3 regions of the Arthrobacter sp. NPDC057013 genome follow, and region 2 is predicted to be linked to each of the others. Evidence: predicted binding sites of a transcription regulator. Region 2 holds the regulator's gene; each other region holds the start of a gene.
The links. Region 2 encodes LexA, which represses DNA repair genes until DNA is damaged. Its sites were predicted from a motif close to TCGAACANNTGTTCGA; they were not measured.

Region 1 (10,067 bases), on a different contig from region 2:
GGCAATCTCGCCGACATCACCGTCGTCCATGCCCAACGCCATCCCGGCGTCCCGCACCGCACCGCGGGCGCGGTAGCCGTTCTGCATGCTCATCAGCGTGACGCGCTGGGAGCCGAACCGGTCAAAGATCTTCCGGTAGACGTTGTGCCGCTCCGCGCTTTCCACATCGATGTCGATATCCGGCAGGGTGGACCGGTCGCCGGAGAGGAACCGTTCGAAGATCAGGTCATGCTGGAGCGGGTTCACCTGGCTGATGTCGATCAGGTAGTTCACCAGGCTGGAAGCCCCCGATCCCCGCGCTGCCGCCCGCACGCCCATGTCCAGGATCATGCGGGAAACCTCGGCCACGGTGAGGAAGTAGGAGGCAAAGCCGAGGCGGGCAATGATCTTCAGCTCATGCTGCAGCCGGGTGCGCATGTCCGCTTCCGCCTTCCCGGAGATGCCCGGGAAGCGCCGCGCAATTCCGGCTTCGCACCGCTGGGCGAGTTCTGCCAGCGGATCCCCTTCAATGCCGATGACGGCGGCCTCGGGGACCACCGGCTGCTTCCAGCCCATGTCTGACTCGGGATCCATGCGGCATCGGTCCGCGAGCGCCTCAGTCTGCGTCAGCAGCACCTGGACATCGGCGGACCCGTAGCCGGCGGCATGGATAATTTCCTTCCCCAGTTCCACCATTTGGTCCGGGGTTTTCAGCCAGCCCTGGCCGTTGGGCTGGAGCAGTGGCGCGGCGGAGAGCTCGGGGAGTGACTTCAGCGTGCGTGCGGAGTCCAGGACGTCGGCGGTGGCGGCACCGTCCTCCTCGCAGTAACGGACTGCGTTGGTGAGCACGGCCGGCACGCCGTACTCCTGAGCCAGCTTGAGCATGCGGACTGCATGGGCCGTACTAAGGGGCTCCCCCGGTGCACTGAGGTGGGTGACGATCTCTGCCGCGACGCTTCCGGCCGGCATGGCGTCCAGCCAGCCCTTGAACAGGGTGCGGGGGCGGAGGTACCGCCGGCCGCCCAGTGCCAGGCCGACGTCGGAATCCGGACCCAACAGAACGGTGAGCACCGGTTTCAGGGTTGCCGGGTCCAGGACGCGTGAGGCGAGTTCAGCCCTGGTGACGGCGACCGGCACAGTTCCCCCTGCCTTGCCCGAGGTGCGGGCGTGCGCGTCGGAGATCAGCCGGCACAGGGCCTTATACCCTGCCCCGTTGTTGTGTCCGTGAGCTAGCACTACCACCCGCCCGGTGACGCGGTCCGCGGAAAACCGGGTTTTGGAAACCCGGGCATCAGGCAACCCGCCCCCGTGGTCACCCTCGTCGTCGAACACTGACAGGTCGACGCCGACCACGGGGTCAATCCCGGCAGCCATGCATGCCTTGAGGTGCTTTACGGTGCCATACAGGCCATCCCGGTCCGTGCAGCCCAGGGCGGTTGCGCCCTGGGCCGCTGCCGCCTGGGCGAGTTCATCCGGCCAGGAGACGCCGTAATGGGCGCTGAAGGCGGTGGAAACGTGTAGGTGAGTGAAGCTCATGCTGATTTGTGCCGGAGTGCGTCTCTGGGTTTGATGGCGTCGTGGATCCGGAGCAGGCGCCAGCGTCCGCTGCCGGTATGCCGCACCAGGTCAAGGGTCAGGGGTTCAGCCGGTTCTGCAGCCGGAGTTTCAGGCGGGCTGTTTTTGCCGGCCGGCAGGACCTGCACACGCCAGATCTCATGGTCCACAAGCCCTGGGCCGCTTCCCAGCGGTGCACGCCGTTCTTCGGCCCACCACTGGCGGCGTTCGTACCAGCGCAGGGGTTCAGCGCAGACCCTGTATTCCCTGCCGCCCCACCGAAGCTCCGCCGGCTCACCGGTAGGTGCGCAGACGACGTCAACAGACTCGCTGAACGTTCCCATGATGCCTCCGGATACCAATCCCATCCTGCGGATAATACGCAGTCGTTCGAATATGTATTCGAATAGTTCCAGTCTACGCCGGGCCGGGGACAAAACCTAGGTGGGTGTGGACGGACGGCGGCTCACAGGGCAGGATGGTCCCATGAGTTCCAATGACGCGCTCCTGAAGCAGGTAAGCATCGCCGCCAAAGAAAGCACATTGGTGGCCAGGTTCGATATCGACGGCAACATTCCAGCATCGGGCGCCTTTGTTGTGGGGCTCGTGGCTGCCACTCCGGATTATTCGCATCAACGGAGGCTGGGAATCGAGTTCATGAACGGCGAGGCGGTCTCGATCTACTCCTTCAGCCACGATGGCACGGAGGAAAACTTCGATCTCAGCAGCGTTGAACACTCGGGCAACACCATCACGGGCAACTTCCCCATGAGCACGGTTATGGGGCTCGATAAGAGCCACCTCATGTCCGCGTTCAGCGAGGCCGACGGGCGGGAATTCCAGTCCGGCGTCCCCGTCGAGGAGAAGCTCTAGAGGGTCGGCTCCCCCGCGAGCGGCTCCGGGCAGCAGCCCGACCAGCCGCCCCCGCGCCCCGGCGTGCCTATGGACAACTCAGGGGCGATCGTAAAACAGTTCACGCGGCTGTAGACAGCTCAGCTGTTGTCGTTGTGGATTTTCATCTCAAGCTCGATGAACTTCGAGATCATGGCCCGGTACGTGGTTTCCACGATGTCCGGGTCGATTTCTTTTTTCTCGGCGGCCTGGCGCACGTGCTCGATTACCCGCTCCACGCGGCCGGGGGCCCGCACTTCGGCGTCATCACCCTTCAGGGTCCCCGCGATCCGGATCAGGCGTTCGCGGCGGGCAATCAGCGTGACAATCTGCTCGTCCACCTCATCCACCGCGATCCGCACGGCGGCGAGCTGTTCCCGGTCAGCCTGGGCGTTTTTCTCGTCTCCGTGATTTGTGGGCATGATCATGACAGTATCGAACCATGCAGCCCAGAGTCGATTTTATTTCATTGGGAGTGCGCAGCGTGGCCGCCTCCCGGCGCTTCTATGTGGACGGCCTGGGCTGGCCGGTCCACCGCGAGGTTCCCGACGAAGTCATCTTCATCCAGGCCAACCACGGCCTGATTCTCTCCCTGTGGGATGCCGGGCAGATGCAGGCCGAGGCCGCCGTCGACGCCCCGTCCGCCGTTCCCTGCATTACGCTCAGCCACAACGTGGGCACCGCGGAGCAGGTGGACCAGGTGATGGCACAGGCAGAGTCGGCCGGCGCCGCCGTCGTGGCTCCTGGCAAGACCCAGCCGTGGGGCGGCTACACCGGATACTTCGCGGATCCTGACGGCTTCCGCTGGGAAATTGCCTTCAACCCCACCTGGAGAGTGGACGACGGCGGACGGGTCACCGTCTGATCGCAGGCCTGCCCCTGGTTCCGGCCGGGTCCATCCGGAGGCGCAGCGTCATAAGAGCGCCTCCACCGGCTCGATGAGCTCGGGCGAGTTGTTGCGGACGTTCCCCACCGCTTTGCCCACGGAATCCACCCGCCAGCCGGCGGCAACTTCCTTCACGCCGGAGCGGACCAGGTCCACGAGGCCGGCGGCATCATCCACCTGCGGGTCAAGCCACGCCGCCATGGTGTCGCGGCTCATCGGGAGCGGGACACGGTCGTGGAGGGCAGTGAGTTCGGCGAACACCGTCCCTTCGGTTCCGGCCGGCGGCGAGTCCGCCGTCATGATGGACATGGACAGCATCCACTGGGCGGGTTCACCCGGGGGCACGGACGGGTCCTTCCACCACTCGTACAGTCCGGCGAAGGCGATGGCGGACTCGTCCCGGGGGTGGACGTAATAGGGCTGCTTACTGCGGCCCTCGCCCTGCTTCCATTCGTAGTAGCCGTCCGCCGGGACCGCGCAGCGCCTCGACTGGACGGCCTTGCGGAACGCCGGCTTTTCGAGGACCGACTCGCTTCTGGCGTTGATCATCTTCGCGCCAATGGCCGGGCTTTTTGCCCAGGAGGGCACCAAGCCCCAGCGGGCTACGTGCAACTGGCGGACCGTGTCGCCGTCGATAAGCCGTTCCAGAACAATGGGAGCGCCGTCGGTGGGCGCAACGTTCCACGACGGCGGGATTTCAGTTTCGTTTTCAAGTTCTGCGTCGAATTCGGCCAGCAGATCCCCCACCGCCCGGGCCATGACGTAACGTCCACACATGGCACCAGCATGCCATTGCAACAGAGGCGGGGGAATACCGGCGCCCGGGTTACGGTTGTGGGGAAGGAAACCGACAGGACCATATCAATCCGAGGAGAGCCCGTGGACTTTACCCCCGAAGACGGCACCATCACCATGTTCTCGACCACCTGGTGCGGCTACTGCAATCGGCTGAAGAAGCAGCTGGATGCCCAGGGCATCGGCTACACCGAGATCAACATCGAAGAGGTTGACGGCACGGCCGAGCTCGTGGAGCAGATCAACGGCGGCAACCGCACCGTCCCCACCGTCCTCTTCCCGGACGGCACCGCCGCCACGAACCCGTCGGCAGCCGAGGTCAAGAACAGGCTCGCCGCATAGGGCAGACGCCAAAGTAGTAACACGTAGAGGCACCGGAAATCCGGTGCCTCTACGTGTTTGTTCAGACCTTTTCGTCGACCCGGTCCTGCACCGGCCCGGGCGCGTGGACTTCCTGCGGCGGGGCTCCTTGCGGCGGGCCAGGAAGGCCCACAGCCTCGTCTCGTCCGCGTGGCTCCGGGGTTCCGGATGGTCCACGGGCAACGGGTTGCCGTGCGCAGCTTCCGGCTGTGCCGGTTCCCGGTGCGACTCAGGCTTTCGGACGGTATCCTTTCGGGTGTCCCAGCCGAAATCCGCCCGCGATGAATAGCACATCACCGACCTCCTTTTTTCAGCGGCTGTTCCTTAATCGTCCTCTCCCCGGCGTTTGAAATCGACAGCTCTGGGTACGAAAATTCCGGGCCCGGCGACGCTTCCGGCGATGGCCAGTCCGGTGCGTTACAGTTCGAGTTCCGTCCCGCGTTCCAAAGGATTGCTGTGAACCCAGTTTCCCCGCAGATCGGCACCGTCTTTGTCCCCGTCAGCGATATCGAGGAAGCCCGTGACTGGTATTGCGGCATGCTCGGCGTGCCCGCCGATGACAAGGTCCTGCTGGACCACCTGTACATCCTCCCCATGGAGGGGGCCGGCCTGGTCCTGGACAGCAGGATCTACTCCCCCGGCGCCGTCTTCCAGGTTCCGGCGTTCCACTTCAACACTGCGGACATCCACGCGGCCCACGCGTTCATGCAAACCCGGGGCGTGGAACTCACGGACGTCAACGACGACCAATGGTTCAACTTCCGGGACCCGGACGGAAACGTCCTGATGATCTGCCAGATTCCCTCAGCCACCGAATAAACGGTCCACGGCAAAGGCCGCGCCAAAGGCAGAGTGCAACACTACGCGCGGAGGCTGCTGAAGTCCGCCTGGCCCATCGTCGCGTAGTCCGCGTAGGTGCGGACCACAGCATCCTCGATGGCCTGCACGTTCAGGCCGGGCACGAGGTCATTGATCGCGCCGGCGGTCGCCGGATCCCAGTCCAGCCCCAGGGCCCCATAACTGGCCGTAAGCACCTCGCGGATGGGCGCCGAGTTCTCCACCACGACGACGGAACTGAACAGCCAGGCGCCAGACACCACACGCTGGGCCGTGCCCACCAGCTTGATCCGGTGCGCGGGAGCAACGGGGTCGAAGCCGTGGACGCTGTATTCACCGGGGCAGTACTCCCCGGGGATCTCACCCACGGCGGCGTGCACGCCCACGCTCTGCAGCGCCCCCGCCAGCATCTCGCCGAAAAAAGCGAACCGGCCCTTGGCTCCGGCGATGGCGTCGCTGTGCGGCTCCACGTGGTCAATGATGAGGGTGCCCTCGTGGTAGGCGGCAGCGCGGCCTCCCGCTTTGCGGATCAGCGGTTCGAACCCCAGGTCACGGCAGGCCTGGGCGGCGGCGCCGAAGCCTGGCAGGCGGGTGTCGCGCTGGCCAAAGGCAACAGTCGGTGCGGGCCGGTACAGCCGAAGGGTGGGTCCGATGTCCCCGGCCCTGGCCTTGCCGAGGAGTTCGATCCCGAAATCAAGGTCCCGGACGGCACCGAGGGACTGCTCCTGCCGGACTAGGGTCAGAGTCCGTGAATCAGCCCCGGCCTGCTGCATGTTGCTAAGCTCCCTTATGGTCATGTTGCAATTCCTGGTGGTCGCCGCTGCCTTTGCCGTGATCGACGCCGTGTGGCTCAAGCTCATGAACCCGTTCTACCGCAGCCATATCGGTGGTTTGCTGGCTGACCGGCCCAATCTAGGGTACGCCGTGGCGTTCTATTTGATTTACATTGCGGGCATCGTTTTCTTTGCCCTGCGGCCGGCGCTCGACGGCGGCACCTGGCTGACCGCCGTCGGCCATGGAGCGGCGCTGGGCGCCTTTGCCTACGCAACCTATGACCTCACCAATGCCGCGACACTCAAGACCTGGCCGCTGCAGCTCATCGTCGTGGACATGGCATGGGGCGCGCTGCTGACCGCCCTCGCCACGCTGGCGGGCTGGCTGGTCTTCCACTAGAGCACGGGCGGCCGGCCGGCCGTCAGCGGGGGCGGCGGGTCAGCTATTCCGCAGCGTGAGGATCTGTTCCGCCCGCCCGAACGGGCCGGACAGGTCATGGAGCACGGTCGAGGTGAGGCCGATGCCGTCGGCACCAAAGGACACGGCGTTGTCCAGTCCCAGCCACTCGCCCTCCGGCCGCCGGTACATGTGGACCTGGAGGTCCAGGTTGGGGAACGCGTAGCTGTCCTTGCCTGGCGGAACCCGCGCGGCGATGCCGTTGGCGGTGTCCACCAGTCCCATCAACCGTGCCATGTCCGTGCTGTCGTTTCCGTCCGTCAGCGGGTGGTCCGTGCGCAGCCACACCTTCCCCGCGCCGGGCCGGTGGCCTTCCGCCACCCTCATTTCCAGGGAACGGATGTATCCCCCCGGCCACACGCTCGCGCCGTCGTAGGGCTTGCATTCGTCCGGCGACGGGATGGTGCCGTCCTCGACGGCGGCCACCGCGGATGTGTCGCTGGTGATCATGCGCCAGGCCGTCGCCCTGATGGCCACGCGGCCGGCCGCCACCAGCTCAGCCTGCAGCAGCTCGATGGTGCGCCCCGGGCGCAGCGTGGTGGTGACGATGTCAAACTCACCGCCGGGGATCAGTCCCAGGATTTCGTAGCTGAGCCGGGCCATCCGCATGTCGTCCCGGGGCTCATGCCGGTCCAGCCGGTCCGCCAGGAGTCCCGACGCCGGGGCCATGTGCTGCTCGTGGGCGTTCCAGGCCCCCTGGGCGTGGATGGTGGAACGGAAGCGGCCGCCGCCGAGGTCCTGGTAGTAGAAGTCGCCGTCGGCAAGTTCCGGGAGTTCAGCAGTCAACGTTGACTCCTTCCAAAGTGTGATCGGTTAATCCCGGTTCACTCTATCGCCTCCGGCCTGCAGAGCCGCCCCGGCCGCGGACCGCAGCGGCCAGTGGAGTCAGGCACACGTCCGCCGCGGCATATTTTTTGCCCCGCCGGACGCGCGCTTAATGTCCGGATCTCCATATGATGATCTGGGTAGACTCGGAGACTGGTCCTTCTAGCAGCCCTCGGAAGAGGTGTTCGATGCGAGTTATTAGCTACAACCTCCGCAAGCACAAGGCAAGCGGCGAACTGATGAGTCTGGCCCGCAACTTTGGGATAGATGTCCTCTGCCTTCAGGAATGTGATTCATCCGATCTGCCTGACACACTCGGCCCGCTCCATCTGGCCGACTACACCAAGGGCAACAGGCTGGGCCTGGCCATCTACTACCGGACTGACCGGTTCACGGCCCTGGATACCCAGACCTTCGCCCTGAAGAAGTCGATGCACGACCGTGTGATGGCACCGGCCCATGAGCGGCTGATCGGCACCCGGATGGTGGACAACGAAACCGACCATGAACTGGTGGTGGGCTCGTTCCACGCCGCCCCGCTCACCGCGTCAAACTCGCTGCGGCGCAAGCAGATCCACGCGGCGCATGCCGAACTGCTGAGCATGGGCACCGGGCTCATGACACTGATGGTGGGCGACTTCAACTATCCGTTCTTCACCAAGAGCCTCGACGCGCACATGAAGAACTCCGGCTACGCGCTGTCACTAAGCAACCGCAGGACCTACACCCGGTACAAGGTCTTCAAGGGCCACTTCGACTTTGCCACATCATTGGGTCTGGACATTGAAAGCGTCGAGACGCTGCCTCGGGGGAAGTCGGACCACCTGCCCATCCTGGTGACGGCCGAATACGGCGCCGACCGGGCCCCGATCAAGGGGCAGCCCGTTTCCTGAGGCTTCAGCTACCGGGGCTTTGTCATGAGGCAGCCGGCATGGAGCCGTTGTCATGGAGCGGTGCCTTCTCCGAAGACCGCCGCGGCCACGTTGGCGAGCGCCACGGCGGCAAGACCGGCAATGATGGCAAGGGCTGCGATCAGAGTCCGGCCGGGCCGTGGCGGTGCCGTCATCCGGGCAACTAGGTGGTGTGGTGCTCGACGGTGAAGTCGCCGCCGGGGTACAGGATGGTCTCGTGACCATCGTCAAAACGGACGTGGTACGGCGGCGCTCCGTTCTGGCCCTTGACCTCCAGAATCTCACCGTGCCGGTCCGAGGACTCCACGGTCCTGCCCCGGATGATGATGCGGTCTCCTTGGGTTGCCTGCATGGCAATCACCTCCCAGCCCTAGAGTACGATGCTCTTCCCTTCGGCGGAACAGGCCGCGGGAATGATCGGCGAAGGGGTGGGCTTACGCCCGGCCGCGCGTGTGCCTGATACAGAAGGGCGTCCAGGGGCGGGCCTCCAGCCGCCCTTCGGCGATTTGCTCCCCGCATACCGTGCATGTGCCGTACGTGCCCGTGCGGATCCGCTCGAGGGCGGCGTCCACTTCCGCCAGTCCGGACCGGCTTTGGTCCAGGAGTGCGGACGCCTGCGAGAGTTCGAAGGCGATGGTGGCCCCCTCGGGGTCATGCTCGTCGTCGACATTGGCGTTCTGCCGGGCGGCGTTGGCCGAGGCTATGTCCGCGCTCAGCGCCGGCAGCAGGGCGAGCTTCCTCGCCCGTTCCTCTTCCAGCAGCAGCCGGAACTTATCGGTGTCCATGGATATTAAGTGTCCATCGCCAATCAGTATCCGTCGCCAATGCCGTCCAGCAGCCTGCCGCGCAGCTCCGGCCAGGAGGCAGCGAAGGTAGGGTGCAGGTTGATGCTGGCCACCTCTTCGACGGGAATCCACAGCAGTTCGATGCTCTCCGGGTCGTTGATGGCCGGTTCGAACGGTTCCAGCACCCGCACGGCCACGGTGGTGTAGGACCAGTAGCCGACGTCGAACACGGACGTGAAGAGCAGTTTGACGCTTTCTTCGGGAACGGCCGCTTCCTCGTGGGCCTCGCGCAGCGCGCCCGTCACGGCGTCCTCGCCCTGGTGTAGTGCGCCGCCGGGGAGTCCCCAGGTTCCGCCGTGGTGGCTCCATGTGGCGCGGTGCTGCAGCAGGACGCCCTTCTTGGGATCATGGGCCAGCAGGCCTGCCGATCCGAAACGCCCCCAGAACTTCCCCCTGTCACCCTCCACCCAGGCGTCGCCGGGGTCGCGGGGGCCAAGGGGACGGCGGGGATCACCGGGTGAGGGCGGAACGATTTTCTCCATCGTCCCAGTCTGCCTCATGCGAAGATGCTTCGATGAGCCTGCGCCTGGTCCTTGTTGCCGACACCCACGTCCCGAGGCGCGCCAGGGCACTGCCTGAACAGGTGTGGGCCGCCGTCGAGGAAGCGGACGTGGTGTTCCACGCCGGTGACTGGGTCAGCGAGGGCCTGCTCGACGAGTTCGAACAGCGCAGCAGGCGCCTGATCGGCGTATACGGCAACAACGACGGCGACGGGCTCCGGCGGCGCTTGCCCGAGACTGCCAGTGTGACGCTCGACGGCGTCCGGTTCAGCATGATCCACGAGACCGGTCAGGCGAAGGGCCGGGAGCAGCGTTGCGAGGCTCTCTTTCCGCATACGGACGTGCTGGTTTTCGGTCACTCGCACATCCCCTGGGACACAGTGGCGCCCGGCGGGATGCGCCTGCTCAACCCCGGCTCCCCCACGGACCGCCGCCGGCAACCTGTCTGCACGTA
Region 2 (10,067 bases):
GGAACCGGATTTCCTTCAGAACCGTGTTGGTCTGGTTCTTCCGGGCCTCACGGGCCTTGACTGCGGCTTCGTACTTGTACTTGCCGAAGTCCATCAGCTTGCACACCGGAGGCTTGGCCTGCGGTGCAACTTCAACGAGATCCAGGTCGGACTCGGCAGCCAGACGCAGGGCATCCTCGATGCGGACGATCCCTACCTGTTCGCCGGCAGGGCCGACCAGCCGCACCTCAGGGACGCGGATACGCTCATTGATTCTTGGCTCGCTAATGTTAAAGCTCCTGTGTTTGTAATGGTGTTCCACCGGCAAAATAGAGAAGGCCCCCAATTGCCGGAGCAATCGAAGGCCTCAAAGATCGGATGTGCACCTCCCGCAGGGGCTGCACGCGCTTCACTGGACTACTGCCCGGTGAACCGCCCGACCGTTACCCGGCAACCTTGCTGCCCTGAACCTTCCAGGGAAAACGGCTGACGCGGGTGGGAGAGAACTCCGCTTGCAAACTGAGTATCAATTCTACAGAAAGATACCCGCTTACCGCACATTTGCGGCAGTGGGTCTCATACACGGCAAAATAACGACATCCAGTCGGTCTGTGACAAGCTTACCAGTATGAGCACTCCAGACAGCAATTCACACGTCTACCAGGCACCCGGCGCCGGGGACGACGTCACGCAGCAAATCCGCGACATCTCGGAAGTTCCCGCGATCGAGGTCATCACCACGGCCGCCGTGCACCTCATGAGTGCCTCCGCCGTGAAGCTCGGCCTGGCCGCTGAGGAGAACGCCGCTGAGCTGAAGGACCTGGACGAGGCCCGCAAGCTCATCACCGCCCTCGCCGGCCTGGTGACGGCAGCCGCTCCGGAGATCGGTTCACAGCACGCCGGTCCGTTGCGTGATGGCCTGCGGTCCCTGCAGCTTGCCTTCCGCGAAGAATCCATCATTCCGGATCCCCCGGGCAAGGGTCCCGGTGAGAAGTTCACCGGTGCGGTGAACTAAGGATTAACGTTCGACGGCGGCGGGCCGGCTCTTCGGGGCCGGCTCGCCGCCGTTTTTGTCCTGGAGACCGCCGGTGACCGCCCCGGGCGGCCCGTCCGGCGGCGGCGTCAGGAGGCGGCAGCGCGGCGTCGGCGCTCTTGCAGGACAAGCCCGACGACGCACAGCAGCACCCCGGCCACGCCGACGGACACGAAGCCTCCCGCCGCCCCGATGCCGTCGATGAAGATTCCGGCCAGCGGAGCCCCCAAGGCAACACCGGCGGTCAGCGCCGACCCGTACCAGCCCATGGCCTCGCCGCGTCTTGCCTCGTCCACCAGTTCGGCCACCTTCTCGGAAGCTGCCGACAGGACCGGCGCGCAAAGGAGGCCCGGCAGCAGCGACAGCAGGCTGAGGGTCAGGGTGTCGGTGGCAAACCCCATGGGAATGGTGAAGGCAGCCATGCCCAGCAGCAGAAGGATCGGGGAAACAGGCCGGTGCATGGCCCCGTACACGAGGCCGCCGATCACCGACGCGGCGCACCAGAAGAGGAACACGACGCCGATCTCGCCCTGGCGGCCGCCGGTCTCCAGCGCGGCCACGATTCCCACGTCGGTGCCACTGAGCACCATGCCGGCGCCGGCAGCCACAGCGAACACCGCGGCCACACCGGCGGTGAACCAGGCGAAGCTGTGGGCCACCCTGCGCTTCAGGACTGCCCGCCGCCGGCTGCCCGCAGACGCCGGGCCGAGCTCAGCCGCTGCCTCCTGCACGTGTGCGGGGGCGGCAGCCACAACGGCTACCTCTGCTGCTTCCTGCTCATCCGCATCGTACGGTTCGGAGCGGACGGCGCTGCGGGTGGGCGGGTTGAACCACATCAGGAAGAGCCCGGCCAGCGACGTCGAGACACCGACGGCGGTAAGCCCCAGCACGGAATGGCCGCTGGTGGCCACCACAGCACCTGCGGCCGGGCCGATCATGAACACCAGTTCGGTGCTGACCGCATCCAGCGCGAAGGCGGTCCTGCGCTGGTCGCCGTCCGCCAGCACCCCCAGGGACTGCCGCACCACGCTGAAAATGGGAAGTGTCAGCAGGCCGCCCACGAACACGAGCGGCAGCAGCCACTGGTAGGACACGTGCGGCACGATGGACCAGATAACAGTTTCCGAAATCACCGAAGGTATCAGCGCAGTGCGCAGGCCCGCGGTGTCCACCCGGCGGCCGCGCCAGGGTGCGCCGAGCGCAATGCCGATGGTCATTACGGCCGCCGCCGTTCCCGCGGCGGCGTAGCCCTCGCCAAGGGTCAGGACGATGTGCAGGGTCAGCAGGACGCCCGCCGCCGAATGGGGAATGCGGGCAATCATGCCGACTGCCAGGAGCCGTCGGATGGGCCGGACGGCCAGCAGCTCCCGGTACAGGGTGAAATTCACAGATGGGTCCTCGGTTCAGCCGCCGGACAGCAACGGAACGGACCTCCACCGGTCGGCGGTTACTGCGCGGCGCGCCTTAGTTTGACTTCGATCGAATCAACGCGCTCACCAAACAATACATTCCGGCTCCACTCGGCCTGGAGGCCGGCAACAAGGTCCTGGACGGCGGCGGCGTCGAGCCCGTCCTCCAGGTAGAGCACCACCCGCAGTTCAGGGCCGGCTCCGCCGCCTTCGACGCGGGCGCCGGCGGCTGTGGCACTGGCCACTCCCCCGCCGGGAAGGATCTCGAGTCCGCGGACCGCGCGCCTGTCTGCGGCACCGGCCCGAAGCACCGCGGCCAGCTCGTCATCGAGGTAAGCAGGTACCCACGGCCGCTGCTGCGCGAGGGCCCAGACCCCGGGGCGCCTGACCACAAAGGTAATTTCCGAACCGGGGTCCACGACCAGCAGCTCGGCCCCCTCGGAAACAGCGGAAAGCGCGGCCCTCGCGGCATAAACGGCCACCGGACGCGCCTGAGCGTGCCACGCCGTCAGGGCCGCTGCCGACGTGAACACCGGCATGGCGAGCCGGCCGTCAGGCGCCTTGAGCGTCACCAGCGCCATGTCCGCCTGCTTGTCGGCGTGCACGCCGTGCGCGCCCTCGGCTTCCTCCGCCAGCTGGGCCACCACGGGCACAAAGACGCGGGCGGTGGCCAGCGAGGCAACCACCGCGGCTTCGTCCCCATGCCCGGCAACGAGGGCAGCGAGTGCGGTGAGGTAGCCGGCGTCGGCAGTGCCGTCGTCGTCCTCGAAATTGTGGATCTTGGCGTCATCGCCGGCGAGGCTGCGCCCGGCCCAGGGCTGGCCCGCCGAATCAGTGGCGCCGCCTGCGCCGGCGAGGGCGGCCTCGATGTGACCGGGCAGCCGGCGTGCCGGCGGCACGCCCGTGCCCGGTACGCCCGTTCCAGGTACGCCGCCGTCCGCGGAATTGCGCTGCTGCTCGGTCACGGCAATGCCTTAGCGGCGGCCAGCGACGTCGAGGGCCTCGGGCAGGGTAAAGGCGCCGGCATACAGGGCCTTGCCCACGATGGCGCCTTCGACGCCGAGCGGCACCAGGGAGCGCAGCACCTTCAGGTCGTCGAGGCTGGAAATCCCGCCGGAGGCCACGACGGGTTTCCCGGTCTTCTCCACCATCTGCCGCAGCAGTTCAACGTTCGGCCCCTGCAGCGTGCCGTCCTTGGTCACGTCGGTAACGACGTAGCGTGCGCAGCCGGCCTCTTCCAGGCGGCCCAGGACGTCCCACAGGTCCCCGCCTTCCTTGGTCCAGCCGCGGCCGGCCAGGGTGGTTCCCCGGACGTCCAGGCCGACGGCGATCCGGTCACCGAAGCGGTCGATGGCCCGTGCCGTCCATTCCGGGTTCTCCAGTGCGGCGGTTCCGAGGTTGACCCGCGCGACGCCCAGGTCCAGCGCCTTCTCCAGGGAGTCGTCGTCCCGAAGCCCGCCGGAAAGCTCCACCTTGATGTCCAGCCGGCCCACCACTTCGCGCAGCAGTTCCGCGTTCGAGCCGCGTCCGAAGGCTGCGTCCAGATCCACCAGGTGGACCCATTCGGCGCCCTGCTGCTGCCAGTTCAGCGCCGCCTCCAGCGGCGTTCCGTAGCTCGTTTCGCTGCCGGCCTCGCCCTGGACCAGGCGGACGGCCTGGCCGTTCACGACGTCGACGGCGGGAAGCAGTTCAAGTACCGGCAGCTCGTTTTGGCTGGTCATCGGCGGTTTCCTCAGTTCTTGTAGGCGCTGTAGTTCTGCGGGCCCTGTTCCCATGCGCGGCATCTGCTGCGGCGCACGGCGGGTTGGTTTGATTAGTTGCCGGGAAGGGTCAGCAGGTAGGCGGCCAGCAGCGACATGGCAGCCAGCACGTAGAACCCGATCTGGACCCAGAGCGGCTTACGCTGCTGCCTGAAGGACAGTCCGCCGCCCACCAGGAGGCCGGCCAGTCCCATCAGGAGAATTGACCACATTTAGGCGTCCGCCGCCTGCCGGGAGTGCGGACCGCGGAGCCCGTCAACCCAGTTCTTGAGCAGCCGCGCACCGGCGTCGCCTGACTTTTCCGGGTGGAACTGGGTCGCGCACAGCGGGCCGTTCTCCACGGCGGCTATGAACGGGGCGCCGTGCTCGGACCATGTGACCAGGGGCGGCGCCATCCGGGGCTGGATGACGTCGAAGTCCCAGTTCTGGACGCCGTACGAGTGCACGAAGTAGAAGCGCTCACCCTCGACGCCGTCGAACAGCCGGGAGCCTTCCGGGACCTTAACTGTGTTCCACCCCATGTGCGGGACCACTTCGGCCGGCAGGAGCTCCACCTTGCCGGGCCACTCCCCCATGCCTTCGGCTTCAGTTCCGTGTTCCACGCCGGCCTCGAACAGCACCTGCAGGCCGACGCAAATGCCGAGGACCGGACGCCCGCCGGCAACGCGGCGGCCAATCATCCGAATGCCGTCAACGGCCTTGAGTTCGCGCATGACCGTCTCGAAGGCGCCGACGCCGGGGACAACCAGCCCGTCGGCGTTCAGCACGTCCTCGGGCTTGGAACTGAGGATGACCTCCGCGCCGGCGCGTTCCAGGGCACGCACGGCCGAACGGACGTTGCCGGACCCGTAGTCCAGGACGGTGACGGTGGGCTTGCCCTCCGGGGAGGCCGGCTTCAGCGTGGCCGAGGGGTCGATGATCGCGCCCTCGCGCAATACTTTGCCGGTCACAGTGCTCCCTTGGTGGACGGAATGCCTTCGACGCGGGGGTCCGGCTCGACGGCTGCGCGGAGGGCCCGGGCGAAGGCCTTGAACTGGGCTTCCACGATGTGGTGCGGGTCCCGGCCGGCGATGACGTTCATGTGCAGGCAGATGCCGGCGTGCAGCGTGATTGCCTCGAAGACGTGCCGGGTCAGCGATCCCGTGAAGTGGCCGCCGATCAGGTGGTACTCCTGGCCGGCAGGCTCGCCGCCGTGCACCAGGTAGGGCCGGCCGGAGACGTCGACAACGGCGTGTGCGAGGGCTTCGTCCAGGGGCACCGTCGCCTCGCCGAAGCGGCGGATGCCAGCCTTGTTGCCCAGCGCGGTGCGCAGCACCTCGCCGAACGTGATGGCAACGTCCTCAACGGTGTGGTGGACGTCAATGTGCGTGTCGCCGGTGGCCTTGACGGTCATGTCAATGAGTGAGTGCTTGCACAGCGCCGTCAGCATGTGGTCGTAGAACGGGACCGAGGTGCTGATGTCCGACACTCCGGTGCCGTCGAGGTTGATCTCCACCAGCACGGAAGATTCGCTGGTGGCACGCTCCATGCGTGCAGTCCGTGCCTCGGCACCCTTGATTCCGGTGTCGCTCATGGTGATAGATGTCCTTTGATGAAGGATTGGGGGCGGACCTGACCCGGTCCATGGTCAAGTTTAGGCCGGAAGTGCAGCTTGCCGGGCCAGGATGCTTTCCAGCGCTTCCAGGAAGGCTGTGGTTTCCGTCTCAGTCCCGGCGGTGACCCGCAGGTGGCCGGCGATGCCGACATCCCGCACGAGCACCCCTGCGTCCAGCAGCTCCTGCCAGACCACGTGGGGATTCTCCAGGCCGCCGAAGAAGACGTAGTTGGAGTCGGACGCCGCGGGCCGCAGCCCCATCCGCGTCAGCTCCGCGACAATCCGGTCGCGCTGGCGCTTGATGTCCCGGACGTCGGCCATGAGCGCCTCGCGGTGCTGCAGCGCGGCGAGGGCGGTTGCCTGCGTTACGGCCGAGAGGTGGTAAGGCAGGCGCACCAGCCGGAGGGCGTCCGTCACCTCGGGAGCCGCGGCCATGTAGCCGAGGCGGGCGCCGGCCAAGGCGAACGCCTTGCTCATGGTGCGGGAGACGATGAGCCGCTCCCGGCCGGGCAGCAGGGTGAGCGCGCTGGGCGTCCCGTCGTGGGCAAACTCGTGGTAAGCCTCGTCCACGACGACGATCGCCTGACTCGCCTCGCCTGCCCCGTAGACCGCTTCCACCACATCCAGACCCAGGCCCGTGCCGGTGGGGTTGTTGGGCGAGCACAGGAAGACGATGTTCGGCTGCAGTTCACGCACCTGGCTGGCGGCCGACTCAGCACTGAGGCCGTAGTCGTCGGCCCGCTTGCCGGCAATGTAGGCAGTGTCCGTGCCGCTGGCAAGGAGCGGGTACATGGAGTACGTCGGCGGGAAGCTCAGAAGCGACCGGCCCGGGCCGCCAAAGGCCTGGAGGATCTGCTGGAGGACCTCGTTGGACCCGTTGGCTGCCCAGAGGTTGTCCGCGCTGAGCCCGTGGCCAAGGTATTCCGCCAGGGCTTCCCGAAGTTCGGTGAATTCGCGGTCGGGGTACCGGTTGAGTCCGGTGGCGGCCTCGCTTACCGCCGCGGTGATGGCCGCCCGCACGTCGGCGGGCACGCCATGGGTGTTCTCGTTGACGTTGAGCAGGATCGGAACGTCAAGCTGCGGGGCGCCGTATGGGGACAGCCCCCTCAGGTTGGTCCGCAGGGGCAGTCGGTTCAGTCGCTCAAGCTGGTCAGTCACCTAGACAGTTTAAGTACCCGGCAGGGCTGGCCGGAAACTGTGACGGTTCCGGCGCCCGGGAACCATACGGTTCGGGGAGCATAAAGCGCTACTTGTTCGGCACAAAAAGCTGCTGCCCTGGCATGACCTTCCCGGCCTGAAGGTCGTTGAGCTGGACAATGTCCGCAATCACATCCCGTGGATCGCGGTTCGGATCGACCTTGCCGGCGATCGCCCACAGCGATTCTCCGGGCTGCACCGTGACCGAGACCGTCGGCGTAACGGAGAGGCCGCCGGCGCTGTCCGCCGCCTTGGCCGGCGAGTTCAGCAGCCCGGTCAGAGACAGGAGCACGGCGGCGAGCAGGACAAGCGGGAGGCCGATCAGGACAATCCGGCCACGGCGGGTGAGGCGCAGGCGCGGCGGCCTGCCGGGCCGGGAAACTGCCGTGGAAGTTGTTGCTGCTGTTGAAGCTGACATGGCGTGAGCCCTCCTGGACCAAGTTGTACTGCCTCGCGTTCGAACAAACAGTTCGAACACCGGACTGACAAACAGCCTTAACTAGAACACATGTTCGAACTTTGCTTTTCCTAGTTTTAGCACCTATCAACGAATTAAGTCGAGACTCGCTAGAACAAATGTTTGAAAAAGCCGTATGGCTGGCCTACGTTGGAAATCAAGGAACAACCACAACTGCAGTTGATCAGCAGGGTCTGACATTTTTCAGGCCGGAAGTTCCCGGCCGGAGCAGCTACCGCGGCCGGGAGGAACGGAAAGGCGTTGGCGAACATGGCAGCACAAGCCTCTGACGGCAAGGCTCCCCAGCGCAGCCCGCGGTCTCAGCGGACCCCCAAGGGACTTACACTCCGCCAGAAGAAGATCCTGGAAACCATCCAGCGTTCGGTCAACGAGAACGGCTACCCGCCGTCGATGCGGGAAATCGGCGACACCGTCGGCCTGGCCAGCCTCTCCAGCGTGACCCATCAGCTTTCGCAGCTGGAAAAGCTCGGCTACCTGCGGCGCGACCCCAAGCGGCCGCGCGCCATGGAGGTCCTGATGCCGCTCACCCTGGATGCGGGGACGGCGAAATCCGGCGGCGCTGACAGAGCCCCGGCCCTCAGCGCGGCGGGCGGCTCCGTGTCCGAACTGCCCAGCGCGATGGACACCGCCATGGTGCCGCTGGTCGGCCGGATCGCCGCCGGCGGCCCCATACTCGCCGATCAGATGGTGGAGGAGCTGATGCCGCTGCCCCGCCAGCTGGTGGGCCACGGGGAACTGTTCATGCTCAAGGTCGCGGGCGACTCCATGGTGGACGCCGCCATCTGCGACGGGGACTGGGTTGTGGTCCGGCGGCAGAGCGACGCCGTCAACGGCGACATCGTCGCGGCACTGCTCGACGATGAAGCCACGGTCAAGACCTTCCGGCAGCGGGACGGCCACACCTGGCTCCTGCCGCAGAACACGCAGTACGAACCCATCCTCGGCGACCACGCGGTGGTCATGGGCAAGGTGGTTTCCGTACTCCGCTCGCTGTAGCCCCCTTTGGGCCTGTCCCCAGGGAACCAACGGCACAGAACCATGGGTGCGTAACCAGCGGACAGGACCTGCGGCCCCGGGCTGCCGCAGCCCGGGGCTTCCTCATGCCTGCGCGCCGGCGAGCCTTTCGAGGGCCGCGACGGCGGTCTTCCGGTCGGTCGTGGGCCAGAACGGCGGCAGGGCAGCCCGCAGGAACCCGCCATAGCGTTCCGTGGACAGCCGGGAGTCCAGCACCGCCACGACACCCCTGTCATCCGTGGACCGAATGAGCCGCCCGGCCCCCTGGGCAAGCCTGATGGCCGCGTGCGTGGCGGACACGGACATGAAGCCGTTGCCGCCCGCTTGGGCAACAGCCCGCGACCGCGCCGTCATCAGCGGATCATCAGGCCGCGGGAAGGGAATCCTGTCAATCACCACCAGACGGCACGACCCACCCGGCACATCGACGCCCTGCCACAATGACATCGTGCCGAACAGGCAGGTGTCCGGCTCGTCCGCGAACTGCTTCACGAGGGCCGTCATGGTGGACTCGCCCTGGCAAAGAATGCTGATATCCAGCCGGTCGCGCAGGGCGTCTGCCGCTTCCTCGGCGGCCCGCCGGGAGGAGAACAGGCAGAGCGCTCCCCCGCCGGACGCGCGGATCAGTGACTCGAGTTCGTCCAGCGCCTCAGGCGAGGTGCCGCGGCCAGGCTTCGGCAGGTGACCCGCTACGTAGAGTATGCCCTGCCGCGGGTAGTCAAAGGGCGAGCCCACGTCGACGCCGGTCCAGCTCGGAGCGCCTTCCCCGACCAGCCCGAGCCCGCCCGCGGCAGGTTCGAAGGCAGAGCCGATGGCGAGGGTGGCCGACGTCAGCACCACGGTATGACCGGCGAACAGGCCCTCCCGGAGCCGGCCCGCAACGCTCAGCGGGGCGATGTTGACCAGTGCCGGGGCAGTCTCGTCGGGCGCCGAGTATCCCTGCTGCGGGTCAAACGTGCTGTTCCGGGAGAACCAGACCACCTCACGGTTTTCCCGGGCGGCAACGAGCCGTTCACAAAGCTCCAAAATCACCAGGAGGCGGGAGCGTGCCAGCTGCCGCCCGCCGTCGGCCGTTGTATTGCTGTCTCCCTTGGAATCCGACAGGGCCGCCCGGCAGGCCTCACGGAGCTGGTCCACACAGTCCAGCTGCTCATCGTTCAGGCCGTTAGGCAGCAGGCCGCTGGGAACGCCGGCGAGGGCCACCTCAAGGTTGGCAGCCGCGGTGTTGAGCGCGTCCACGGTGATGCCGGTGTGCTTCCGGGCGCCTGACGCCGCGGCATGGACCATGGCCACGGAAAGCTGGCCCGAAACCGCGCCGGTCACCCGGTCCTGGAGTTCGTGGGCCTCGTCCACCACCACGACGTCGTACTCCGGCAGCACCGCCAGGCCCTCGAAGGCGCTGACGGCGAGCATGGCGTGGTTGGTCACCACGACGTCGGCCTCCGTGGCGTTATGGCGGGCGAGCTCACTGAAGCATTCTTCGGCGAGGGGGCACTTCTGCGAGCCGAGGCATTCCATCGAGGTGACGGACACCTGCCGCCAGGCCCGGTCCGTGACGCCGGGAAGCAGCTCGTCGCGGTCGCCAGTGGTGGTCTGCTCGGCC
Region 3 (10,067 bases), on a different contig from region 2:
GCTCGTGGACGTGGGTCCCCGGGCCGGAGAGGGCGGCGGCGAGGTGCTCTACAGCGGCCCTGTGGCCGGCCTCGCCGACGTCGAGGCTTCCGTCACGCGCCCGTTCCTCGTGCCGGATGGCTCTCGCGGCCGTTTGGGTGACGCTGAAACCGACGACGGCGACAGCACCGCCGGCGGTCCCCGCGCCGGGGCGTCCAACGACCGTGCGCACGGCACCGGTGAGCCCGGCGCCAACAGGCCGGGCAGCGGCGTCCGTACCGGCCGCCGTCGGGAGCCCGGTGCCTGGCTGGAACTGAACGACATCTCACGCCACAACCTCCGCGGCCTCGACGCGTCCATCCCGCTGCGGGTCCTCACAGCCGTCACCGGAGTCTCCGGCTCGGGCAAGTCGACGCTGGTCAGCCACGTGCTGGCTGAGGTGGTCGGATCCGAACTGCACGGCGACGCTGGCGCGGACGGCCCGGAGTCCGGGGGAACCGCCGGGGACCAGCCCGTGGACGCCGGCGGCCCCGGCACGCCGCTGAGCGTCGGAACCGTTACCGGCCTGCACCACGTGGACCGGCTGGTGACCGTGGACCAGAAGCCGATCGGCCGCACGCCCCGGTCCAACCTGGCCACCTACACCGGACTCTTCGACGCCGTGCGCAAGGAATTCGCCGCCACAGACGAAGCCCGGGCCCGCGGATACGGTGCCGGGCGTTTCTCCTTCAACGTGGCCGGCGGGCGCTGCGAAACCTGCCAGGGCGAGGGGTTCGTGGCCGTCGAACTGCTGTTCCTGCCCGGCAGCTATGGGCCCTGCCCGGAATGTGACGGTTCCCGCTACAACCCCGAAACCCTCGAAGTCACCTACAACGGCAGGAACGTGGCCGAGATCCTGGGCCTGACAGTTGATGCCGCCGCGGAATTCCTCGCGGAGGTTCCCTCGGCGGCCCGCAGCCTGCAGACGCTCCGGGAAGTCGGGCTGGGCTACCTGCGGCTGGGCCAGCCCGCCACCGAACTGTCCGGCGGTGAAGCCCAACGCATCAAGCTCGCCACCGAACTGCAGCGGGCACGCCGCGGCCACACTCTCTACCTGCTGGACGAACCCACCACAGGGCTCCACCCGGCCGACGTACGCCTCCTCATGGCCCAGCTCCAGCGCCTCGTCGACGCCGGAAACACGGTGGTCGTTGTGGAGCACGAAATGGACGTGGTGGCGGAAGCGGACTGGGTGATCGACCTCGGGCCGGCCGGTGGTGATGCCGGCGGCAAGATCGTTGCCGCCGGAACGCCCGACGCCGTCGCCGGTTCACCAGACAGCCGGACGGCGCCGTACCTGGCTTCCGCGCTCGGCTCTTCTGCGCTGGGCCGGAGTGCCGAATAGCAGCACTCCGGTCCCCGTGCCCGGCAGCTCCGACTGCCTAAAACCGCTTGACTGTCAATGATTATCTCGATTTGATAACGGCGCGCGACACCTCTAGGCTGGGGCACATGCCCGCGCAACGCGGGCCCATGAATGCCCGGTGCCGCCTCCACCAGTTACTGCCCGGCCGGCGGACACCGAAATGACCTCTAGTTCGTCAGGGGCGGGCAGTAGCGCGACAACGTCCGGGGACGGACCGAGCGCGGGTGGCCTCAGGAGCATCCCAAAATGAAGAAATCCACTCTCAGCACTGCCGCGCGCCGTGGTGTCACCCTGGCCGCCGTTTCCGCCGCAACCCTTGCGCTCTCCGCGACTGCCGCCAACGCTGCAGCACCCACCGCCACAAGCGCCTCCACCTGGGACGCCCTCGCCCAGTGCGAGAGCGGCGGCAACTGGTCCACCAACACCGGCAACGGCTTCTCCGGCGGCCTGCAGTTCACCCCGCAGACCTGGGCCGCTTACGGCGGAACCGGCTCACCCCAGAGCGCTTCGCGCGCCCAGCAGATCGCCGTGGCCGAAAAGGTCCAGGCCAGCCAGGGCTGGGGCGCATGGCCCGCCTGCTCCGCGAAGCTCGGCCTGGCCGGCGGCGGTGGCGCTCCGGCGCCGCAGATCCTGCCGCAGAGCGCTCCGGTCCAGGCCGCACCCGTCCAGGCTCCGGTTCAGACCGCACCCGTTGCCCAGGCCCCGGTGGCCGAGGCTCCTGTCCAGGCGCGTCACGCTGCCGCCATCGCGGTGAGCGGCGAGACCTACACCGTCCAGGACGGCGACACCCTGAGCAAGATCGCCGACAAGCTCGGCATCCAGGGCGGCTGGCAGCACCTCGCCGACGCCAATGCTGACACGATCAGCAACCCGAACCTCGTGTTCGTGGGCCAGGTTCTGCAGCTCCCGGCCTAGGCTGCTCGGTCGGTCGCTTAGCGGCACTTCCCTTGAAGCTCGACGCCGGGCGGTCCCTTTCCGGGGGCCGCCCGGCGTTGTTTTGTCTGGCGTCTCTGTGTTCCGGACTTTCTGCGCCCGGCCTTCTTGGCTCTGCCTCCAGAAACTACGACGCCGGGCGCCCCCTGAGTGGGGACGCCCGGCGTCATTCTTAAATCTCTACAGCGTGACGGCTGGAACCGTCAGTATTCGGCCTTAGGCCGCGGGAAGCTCCCGGACGATGCGCACCTTCCAGGCGGCGTCGTCGCTGGTGTCCAGCAGGGCGACAGTACCGGAGGCGAGGTGCAGGGCAACGCGCTTGGCGTGCAGCAGCTCGAGGTAGAGGTGCTCGTTGACGCGGGCGGGGCTGTCGACGACGAACTTCACGGCGTCGCGCACCTTGCGGTAGTTGTCGCTGCGTTCGCGGTGCAGGTGCAGCTCAAGTTCGTGGCGCTGCTTGACGCGCGGCTCGTGCTTGTTCAGCCAGTTCACTGCGGCATGGACGCCGATGACCAAGGCAAGCGAAACGGCGTAGATCCACCAGCCGGTGGACATCAGGAAGAGCGGCAGGTTGGCGACGGCCACCACTGCAATGAAAACGCGCAGGGCCACGAGCCGGCGCAGGGTCAGCGCAACGGAAGCAAGCGCGGTGCGGAAACGGTGCTGGTCCTTGCGCGCAGCAGCCGGGTCCAGAGTAAACTCGTCGAGAACGAGGATCCCGTTCGCGTCGGCGCCCAGCATTTGGCCGTACTTCGGAACGAACAGTTGAGGCTCCTGTGACGCATGTGAATTCGCCTCCGCGGGGGCGGACGACAGGGGCGCGGGAGAGGTAAGAGTCATGAGTTGGCTTCCAGACGCTGTTGAGGTTTCGGATATCTTAGGGGATTAATCAACCTTGCGCATGCATGGGTCCACTATGTGAACACTGGACGGTCCATTTTGGCCGCTGGTTGTGCCGTCCGGCACTTCAATTGGCACAGGGCGCCAAGGACGGCAGACTGAAGGGATGCAAACCTTCCTTCCCTACCCCGATTTCCGGCAAAGCGCGGCCGCGCTGGACACACCCCGGCTCGGCAAGCAGCGCGTCGAAGCGCTGCAGACACTCCGCGCGCTGGTCATCCCGGAATACGGATGGCAGTCACACCCCGCCATCCGTATGTGGATGGGGCACGTTCCAGCGCTCACCCTGTATGGCCTGGCCATGGTGGACGAATGGACCAAGCGCGGCTTCGCCGACAACACCCGCGACAACATCCGCGAGTTCGCCCCGCAGGCCGCGCATCCTGATTACGCCGCCAAGATCCTGCTTCCGCCGTGGCTCGGCAACCCCGAATTCCATCTGAGCCACCGGTCCAACCTCATCCGCAAGGACCCGCACTTCTACGAAGACGTCTTCCCGGGCACGGAGCACGGCCTGGAGTACGTCTGGCCGGAACCCCGGCACGAGTTCCTGCCGGAGGACCCCGAGGGTGAGGTGCTCTGGATTCTTCGCGAGCACGTCGGCCACGGCGACCCCGAGCAGCTGGACAAGATCGGGCTGCCTGCGGTGGGCCGGGCGGCTGCTTCCGGTTCCGCCGGGGCTGGCCCCGGTTCCGGGTCAGGCGCCGGTTCCGGGTCGGGCGCCGGAGAATCCGACGGCGACGAATACCAGTTCGTCTACGCGGAGGAAACTTCACGCCGCCCAGCCAAGGTGGCCAAGAAGGCACCGGCCAAACCGCTCGTCAAGAAGCCGTCGAGGAAGCGTCAGCGCCAGGAAGCAGCCTTCTCAACGCTTCCCGGCAAGTCGCCGGTCGCCGTGCCGTTCGACGGCGGCAGCAGGTTCGCCGTCGGAATGGTTGTGGGCCGGCCCATCACGCTCGACGACGGGCGCTTCGGACGCAACTTCCAGCTCACCGACATCATCGACCGGTCGGAGTTCGACTACCCGGCGCTGCTGCAGGACCCCCGCGTTTTCTTCCCTGTCCCGGCGCTCTGAGTCCTGCTGTGACTATCCTTCTCGCCGGTTGCGGCGACCTCGGAACCGAGACAGGTCTGCGCTTCGCCGCGGCGGGGCACCGGGTGGTGGGCTGGCGCCGTTCGCCGGACAAGCTGCCGGCTGAGATCGAGGGCGCCGCCACCGACTTGAGCACCGCCGAACTGCCGCGTGTCCCGGAGGACACTACCGCCGTCGTCATCGCCGTGGCTGCGGATGCCTCTACAGAAGAGGCATACCGGAACGCTTACGTGAACGGGGTGACGCATGTCCTCGACGCCCTCGAACGCGACCGCGTTGCACCCGACCGCGTCCTCTTCGTCTCGTCCACCGCTGTGTACGGCGACGCCGGCGGCCGCTGGATCGATGAATCCACGACGCCGGACCCTGCGGGTTTCTCGGGCCGCGTCATGCGTGAAGCAGAGGAGCTGCTGCTGAAGCGGCTCGACGGGACCAGGACCGCACCTGTCGTGCTCAGGCTTGGCGGGATCTACGGACCGGGCCGTACTCGGCTTATCGACCAGGTTCGAACCGGCGCCGCCGTCATTCCGGACCAGCCGCGGTACACCAACCGCATCCACCGCGACGACGCAGCCGGCGCCATCGTGCATCTGCTCACCATGCCTGACGCGCTCCGGCCGGTGTATCTGGGCGTGGACAGCGATCCGGCTGAGTTGGGCGACGTCCTGCGTTTCCTGGCGGCTGAGTTGGGGTTGGACGTCCCCCCGCCGGGTTCCCTGGGCGACGCACGCGGCGGAAACAAACGCTGCAGCAACGCGCTGCTTCGGGGAACAGGGTTTTCGTACAAGTACCCGTCCTTCCGCGAAGGTTACCGCGACATTTTGGCTGGCGTCGGAGTGCGCCACCCCTGAGTACCCGCGCCCGCCCAGGTGGAGATGCGGCTCAAATGACCGGGCCAAAAAATTTTCAAAAGTTTTTTCGCTTTTGGTCCGAAGCGACGCTAAACACCCCAAAGAATGTCAGACACCGTTGAGATAGTTTTCCTATGGAAGCCTTTGGGGAGGATCGAGCGGACATCGCGGCCGGGACTGACGTCCGGAGCCTTCGCGCTGCCGCCCTGCTGCGTGGCGGCCGGCTTCGCAGCGTTCCCTCTGAGGCTGCCGGTTCCCGTTCCGACTCGCCGGTAAAGGACGCGTCCGACGGCGGTGCTGCCGCCGGCATGGCGGTGGGGTCCAGTTCTGCTGCAGCGCCTTTCGGGATTTCAGGTCCGGTAGCAGCTGGCACGGCACCGGCTGAGCCGGCGTCCCCGGCGCTGGCAACGCCTGATCTGAAGGCGTCCCTGGCACTGCTGGACGCGGCGACCGCCGCGGCGACGGAGGAGTTGGCCGCGGCCAACTTCCTTCAGGCAGCCGATTTCGCGGAACTGGCCGAGAAACTGTCCCGCCGCGTCGAATACTTCCAGGTCCTCGCCGCCGGCGCGGTGGACCGGACCAGGACCGAGGCGATCAATGCCGCCCAAACCGCCGGCCAGGTACCCGGATGGACCACCGGCTGGAGAACCGAACCCGAAACCGCCCCGGCCCCCGACGCCCCGCCGTCCGAGCCGGCCGCAGCTGCTGGAGCCGTCACAGCCGCCGCAGGCCGGCCATCCTTGGCCGCCCCTGCCGCTGCGTCTGCGTCTGCGGTGGGCTGGTCCCCGGCCGATGACGGGGCCCACAACACCGCCGAGTTCCTCCGCACCCGGCTCCGGATCAGCACCCCCGAAGCACGCCGCCGCCTCGCCCTCGCCACCGCCACTCTCCCCCGCACCGGACTCACCGGCCGCCCCATGCCACCCGAACGCGAAGAAACCGCAGCAGCCCTCACCGCCGGCATCATCTCCTCCCGCGCCGGAACCACCATCACCACCGCCCTGGACAAAGTCCGCCACACCCCCGACCCCGCCCTGATCGCCGCAATGGAACACAGCCTCACCCAAACCGCGATCGAAAACGACCACGACTTCCTCACCCGCATCGCCCACCGCTGGATCGACGCCCTCGACCAGGACGGCACCGAACCCTCCGAAGAAAACCTCCGCCACCGCCAGGGCGTCTTCCTCCACCACAAACGCGGCGGACTCCACCACCTCGAAATCCGCGCCACCACCGACCAATACGAAGTCCTCACCACCGTCATGAACACCGCCACCAACCCCCGCACCACCCCACCCAACACCACCAACTGCGCGGACACCCACGACGGCAACCACGGCGGGAATGGCGGTGACGGCACTGCCCCTGGCCCTGGCCAAGAGGGCAGCAGCAGTGGCAGCGACAGCCCCGCCATCGAGCCCGACGCGGCCTTCAACGCCCCCACCCCGCTCCCCGACCCGGACCGCCGCACCCCCGCCCAGCAACGCCTCGACGGCCTCGTCGGCGCGTCCAAAGCCGCCCTCGCCGCAGGCACCCTGCCCACCACCGGAGGACTCCGCCCCCAAGTCATGGTCACCGTCAGCTACCGGGACCTCCTCAACAGCATCCAAACCACCGGCAACCGCGGCCCCCGCTACAACAGAAACCAACCCAACACCCCGCCAACAGACCGACTCCAGCCCAACGAATGGCAACCCAGCGGTCCCGTACTCCTGCCAGGCACCTGGCAGCCCAGCGAACCCTGGCCCGAACCCGACACCACAGACACCCGGCAGGCAGCCGATACCGACGCCCCGACAGGCACCCGGCCCAGCACCAACAACGCCACCACCGACCCGCCCGGCATCAACTGGTCCGAAATCAACCGGTCCGGCACCAACCTCTACACCACACCCACCGGCAGCGGAACATTCACCTACACCGGCCCCGTCACCGCCTCCACCATCCGCAAAATCGCCTGCGACGCCGACATCATCCCCATCCTCCTCGGCTCCCAAGGACGCATCCTCGACATCGGCCGCACCACCCGGATCTTCCCGCCCCACATCCGCAAAGCCCTCAACACCCGCGACCAAGGCTGCGCCTTCCCCAACTGCACCATCCCCGCACCCTGGTGCGAAGCCCACCACATCACCTACTGGTCCCGAGGCGGACCCACCAGCACCGACAACGGCGTCCTCCTCTGCACCCACCACCACCACCTGATCCACAAGGAACAATGGAAAATCCACGTCAAAAACGGCATCCCCTGGTTCATACCCCCACCCCACATCGACCCACGCCAACAACCCCGACAAAACCACCACCACAAAACATGAACCCGCCCACAAGACAGGCCGGGCCGGCAGAACACAGAAGCAGTATCAACTAGGACAGCCACGCCCGCGTCCACGAGCAAGTCGATCCGAGGCGCCTACCTGCCAGCCCGGACCGACAGCCGGAAGTTGCCAGGATGTTGGTAGTTCCAGCCGCGCCATGATCTGCCGGCACCGACGGTTCCCTAGCTTCGCCCCTCAAAGCAGAAAACGCCCAGCCCAATTCGGGACCAGGCGCTTCGGTAAACGAAAACCAGAGACTGCTAGGCGTCCTGCCAGCCGCGGCCTTCAGTGAATGTGGCAACCAGGGTGCCCACGCCGGCCTGCAGCGAGTTTGAGGGGTCCTCGTACAGGGACGCCTCCGTCGCACGGCTGTGGGTGATGAGCTGCTCGGCTTCGAGTTTCGCCTCGGGCACGGTGGCACCGATGATGCCCGTGCGGGCAGGAAGCTCGGGAGTGTGCACTACGTCGGCATTGGTCTCCGAGAGTGGAATGATGGTCCCGGGGCGGATCTCGTCGTGCGGGAACTCGAATTCGGCGTCGTCGGGGGCAGCGGGAATCGTGTACTCCAAGAAGTAGTTCATGCCCCCAGCCTTGCAGATAACCGCCATGCCAGAAACCCCGTTCTCGCCCGCAGGCACGAATATTCACCGCCCGATCCAACGGGCACGCGGGCGAAAGACCGTCCGCTCCTAACGTCCGGCTGCATATCCCTGCGCTCCCCGCGGATTCGCGGCAGCCTGCAGCACGCCGGTCCTGGGATCGCGTACGACGGCGGACAGCCGTCCCAGCGTCCAGTCGCCTGCCCGGGTGATCCGGTGGCCCCGCCGTTCGAGCCCGGCGATAACGTCATCGCCCAACCGATCCTCGACGACCGCGCCGCCAGGCTGCCAGGTGCGCGGCCAAAAGGACCCAGGCATCGAGGTCGTATGAAACGCCGGCGCATCGATGGCCTGCTGGGGCGAGTACCCGCCGACGATCGTCCGCAGCAGGTACAGCAACTGCCACTGGTCTTGCTGGTCTCCGCCGGGCGAGCCGAGCGCCGATACAGCAACGCCATCGCGCAGCACCAGCGTCGGCGTCAGCGTGGTCCGCGGTCGTTTGCCCGGCGTCAGCATGGACGGCGTTCCGGGCTCCAGCCACGTCATCTGCAGCCGCGTGCCCAGGCAGAACCCGAGCTCAGGGATCGCCGGAGACGACTGCAGCCAGCCACCGGATGGCGTGGCTGAAACCATGTTGCCCCAGCGGTCCACAACATCGATGTGGCAGGTGTCGCCGCGTGTTTCCCCGTTGGACGCCACGCTGGGTTCATCGAGAACCGGTTCGCCAAGTGCAGGTTCACCGATCGTCGGTTCGCCAACACTAGCGGCAGCCGCAGAACCCACGCCGCCGGCATTACCACCCGAGGCGGACGGCCCGCCGTCGTCGTTCGACAGCGCAGGCGGGACATACTCCGTCCGCAGCGCAGGCACGTGCGGCTCACGCCCCGGAACCGAGCCCGGACGGAACTCGTGCGACGCCTCGTCAGTGATTAGTTCCCGCCGCGACGCCGCGTACCCTTCCGACAATAGGTAGCCGAGGGGGACATCCGCGTCGCCGTAGTACGCCTCGCGATCCGCCAGTGCGAGCTTCTGGGCCTCCAGAATGGTGTGCGCACCCAGCTCGGTGGACGGGTCGAGGTGGTCGTCATCAAAGCCTGCCAGGATCGCAAGCGTCTGCAGCAGGGCCGGGCCCTGCCCCCACGGGCCGGTCTTGGCGATGGTGTGCCCGCGGAACTCCAAGGTGGCCGCATCCTCGTACGACGCGCGGAACCCGGCCATGTCGGCCATTGTCATGACGCCGCGGTGGTCGGTCCCGGACGAGTGCCGGTGCGGTGTCCGGACGCTTTCGGCCACGGCGCGCGCCACGAAGCCCTCACTCCACTCCCGGCGGGCGGCGTCGATACGCTCCTCGCGCGTGTGGGCCGGCTGCGCCGCGAATGCCTCGCCGAGGCCGGCACCGGCCTGCACCAGTTTCTGCAGGGTGCGGGCAAGCGCCGGATTCCGGACCAGCTCGCCCTCCTCGGGGATGCGTCCCTCGGGCATCCACAGTTCGGCCGAGGTGGGCCAGTGGTCGCGGAACAGTCCCGCCACTGCCGAGATCGTGCTGCCGACACGTGCCAGCACCGGATGGCCGTCGCGCGCGTAGCGGATGGCGAAATCCAGGACTTCGGCCAGTTCCCACGTTCCGTGGTCCCGCAGCAGCAACAGCCAGGCATCGACGGCGCCCGGAACCGCCGCGGCGAGCGCACCAGACCCGGGCACCAGTTCCAGGCCCTCGGCGCGGAAGTGCTGGACCGTCGCGCCCGCCGGGGCCGGCCCCTGGCCCATCAGGACCACAGGTTTTCCGGGTTCCTCCGCCGTGCTGAAGACGCCGGTCATGTCACCGCCCGGCCCGTTGAGGTGCGGTTCCACCACATGCAACACGAACGCGGCCGCCGTGGCCGCGTCGAACGCGTTGCCGCCCCGCTCCAGCACAGCCTGTGCAGTGCCGGTAGCCAGCCAATGGGTCGTAGCGGACATGCCGAAGGTGCCCTGCAGCGTAGGACG

Region 1: the regulator LexA is predicted to act here: its motif matches at 1,924-1,939, upstream of ACFTSA_RS14525 (DUF6504 family protein).
Region 3: the regulator LexA is predicted to act here: its motif matches at 5,217-5,232, upstream of ACFTSA_RS06230 (DUF222 domain-containing protein).

What each region holds. Positions count from the first base shown of each region.
Region 1 covers NZ_JBHUSE010000010.1:92,246-102,312, forward strand. The annotation lists gene ACFTSA_RS14520 (DNA polymerase III subunit alpha) at 1-1,515, opposite strand, end outside; gene ACFTSA_RS14525 (DUF6504 family protein) at 1,512-1,877, opposite strand; gene ACFTSA_RS14530 (hypothetical protein) at 2,020-2,406, shown strand; gene ACFTSA_RS14535 (chorismate mutase) at 2,526-2,852, opposite strand; gene ACFTSA_RS14540 (VOC family protein) at 2,867-3,289, shown strand; gene ACFTSA_RS14545 (SOS response-associated peptidase) at 3,338-4,087, opposite strand; gene ACFTSA_RS14550 (mycoredoxin) at 4,190-4,447, shown strand; gene ACFTSA_RS14555 (VOC family protein) at 4,922-5,284, shown strand; gene ACFTSA_RS14560 (biotin/lipoate A/B protein ligase family protein) at 5,326-6,099, opposite strand; gene ACFTSA_RS14565 (DUF2177 family protein) at 6,092-6,475, shown strand; gene ACFTSA_RS14570 (thioesterase family protein) at 6,515-7,318, opposite strand; gene ACFTSA_RS14575 (endonuclease/exonuclease/phosphatase family protein) at 7,546-8,250, shown strand; gene ACFTSA_RS14580 (hypothetical protein) at 8,301-8,423, opposite strand; gene ACFTSA_RS14585 (DUF1918 domain-containing protein) at 8,432-8,620, opposite strand; gene ACFTSA_RS14590 (TraR/DksA family transcriptional regulator) at 8,703-9,053, opposite strand; gene ACFTSA_RS14595 (NUDIX domain-containing protein) at 9,077-9,613, opposite strand; gene ACFTSA_RS14600 (metallophosphoesterase family protein) at 9,628-10,067, shown strand, end outside.
Region 2 covers NZ_JBHUSE010000023.1:37,074-47,140, reverse strand. The annotation lists gene infC (translation initiation factor IF-3) at 1-226, opposite strand, end outside; gene ACFTSA_RS21280 (DUF1844 domain-containing protein) at 608-994, shown strand; gene ACFTSA_RS21275 (MFS transporter) at 1,102-2,400, opposite strand; gene ACFTSA_RS21270 (SseB family protein) at 2,460-3,320, opposite strand; gene priA (bifunctional 1-(5-phosphoribosyl)-5-((5-phosphoribosylamino)methylideneamino)imidazole-4-carboxamide isomerase/phosphoribosylanthranilate isomerase PriA) at 3,396-4,142, opposite strand; gene ACFTSA_RS21260 (hypothetical protein) at 4,235-4,393, opposite strand; gene hisH (imidazole glycerol phosphate synthase subunit HisH) at 4,394-5,131, opposite strand; gene hisB (imidazoleglycerol-phosphate dehydratase HisB) at 5,128-5,754, opposite strand; gene ACFTSA_RS21245 (histidinol-phosphate transaminase) at 5,815-6,933, opposite strand; gene ACFTSA_RS21240 (LysM peptidoglycan-binding domain-containing protein) at 7,022-7,390, opposite strand; gene lexA (transcriptional repressor LexA) at 7,700-8,446, shown strand; gene ACFTSA_RS21230 (ATP-dependent DNA helicase) at 8,549-10,067, opposite strand, start outside.
Region 3 covers NZ_JBHUSE010000003.1:137,611-147,677, reverse strand. The annotation lists gene ACFTSA_RS06255 (ABC transporter) at 1-1,363, shown strand, start outside; gene ACFTSA_RS06250 (transglycosylase family protein) at 1,631-2,299, shown strand; gene ACFTSA_RS06245 (hypothetical protein) at 2,534-3,157, opposite strand; gene ACFTSA_RS06240 (MSMEG_6728 family protein) at 3,324-4,292, shown strand; gene ACFTSA_RS06235 (SDR family oxidoreductase) at 4,301-5,161, shown strand; gene ACFTSA_RS06230 (DUF222 domain-containing protein) at 5,296-7,482, shown strand; gene ACFTSA_RS06225 (hypothetical protein) at 7,743-8,063, opposite strand; gene ACFTSA_RS06220 (gamma-glutamyltransferase family protein) at 8,172-10,067, opposite strand, start outside.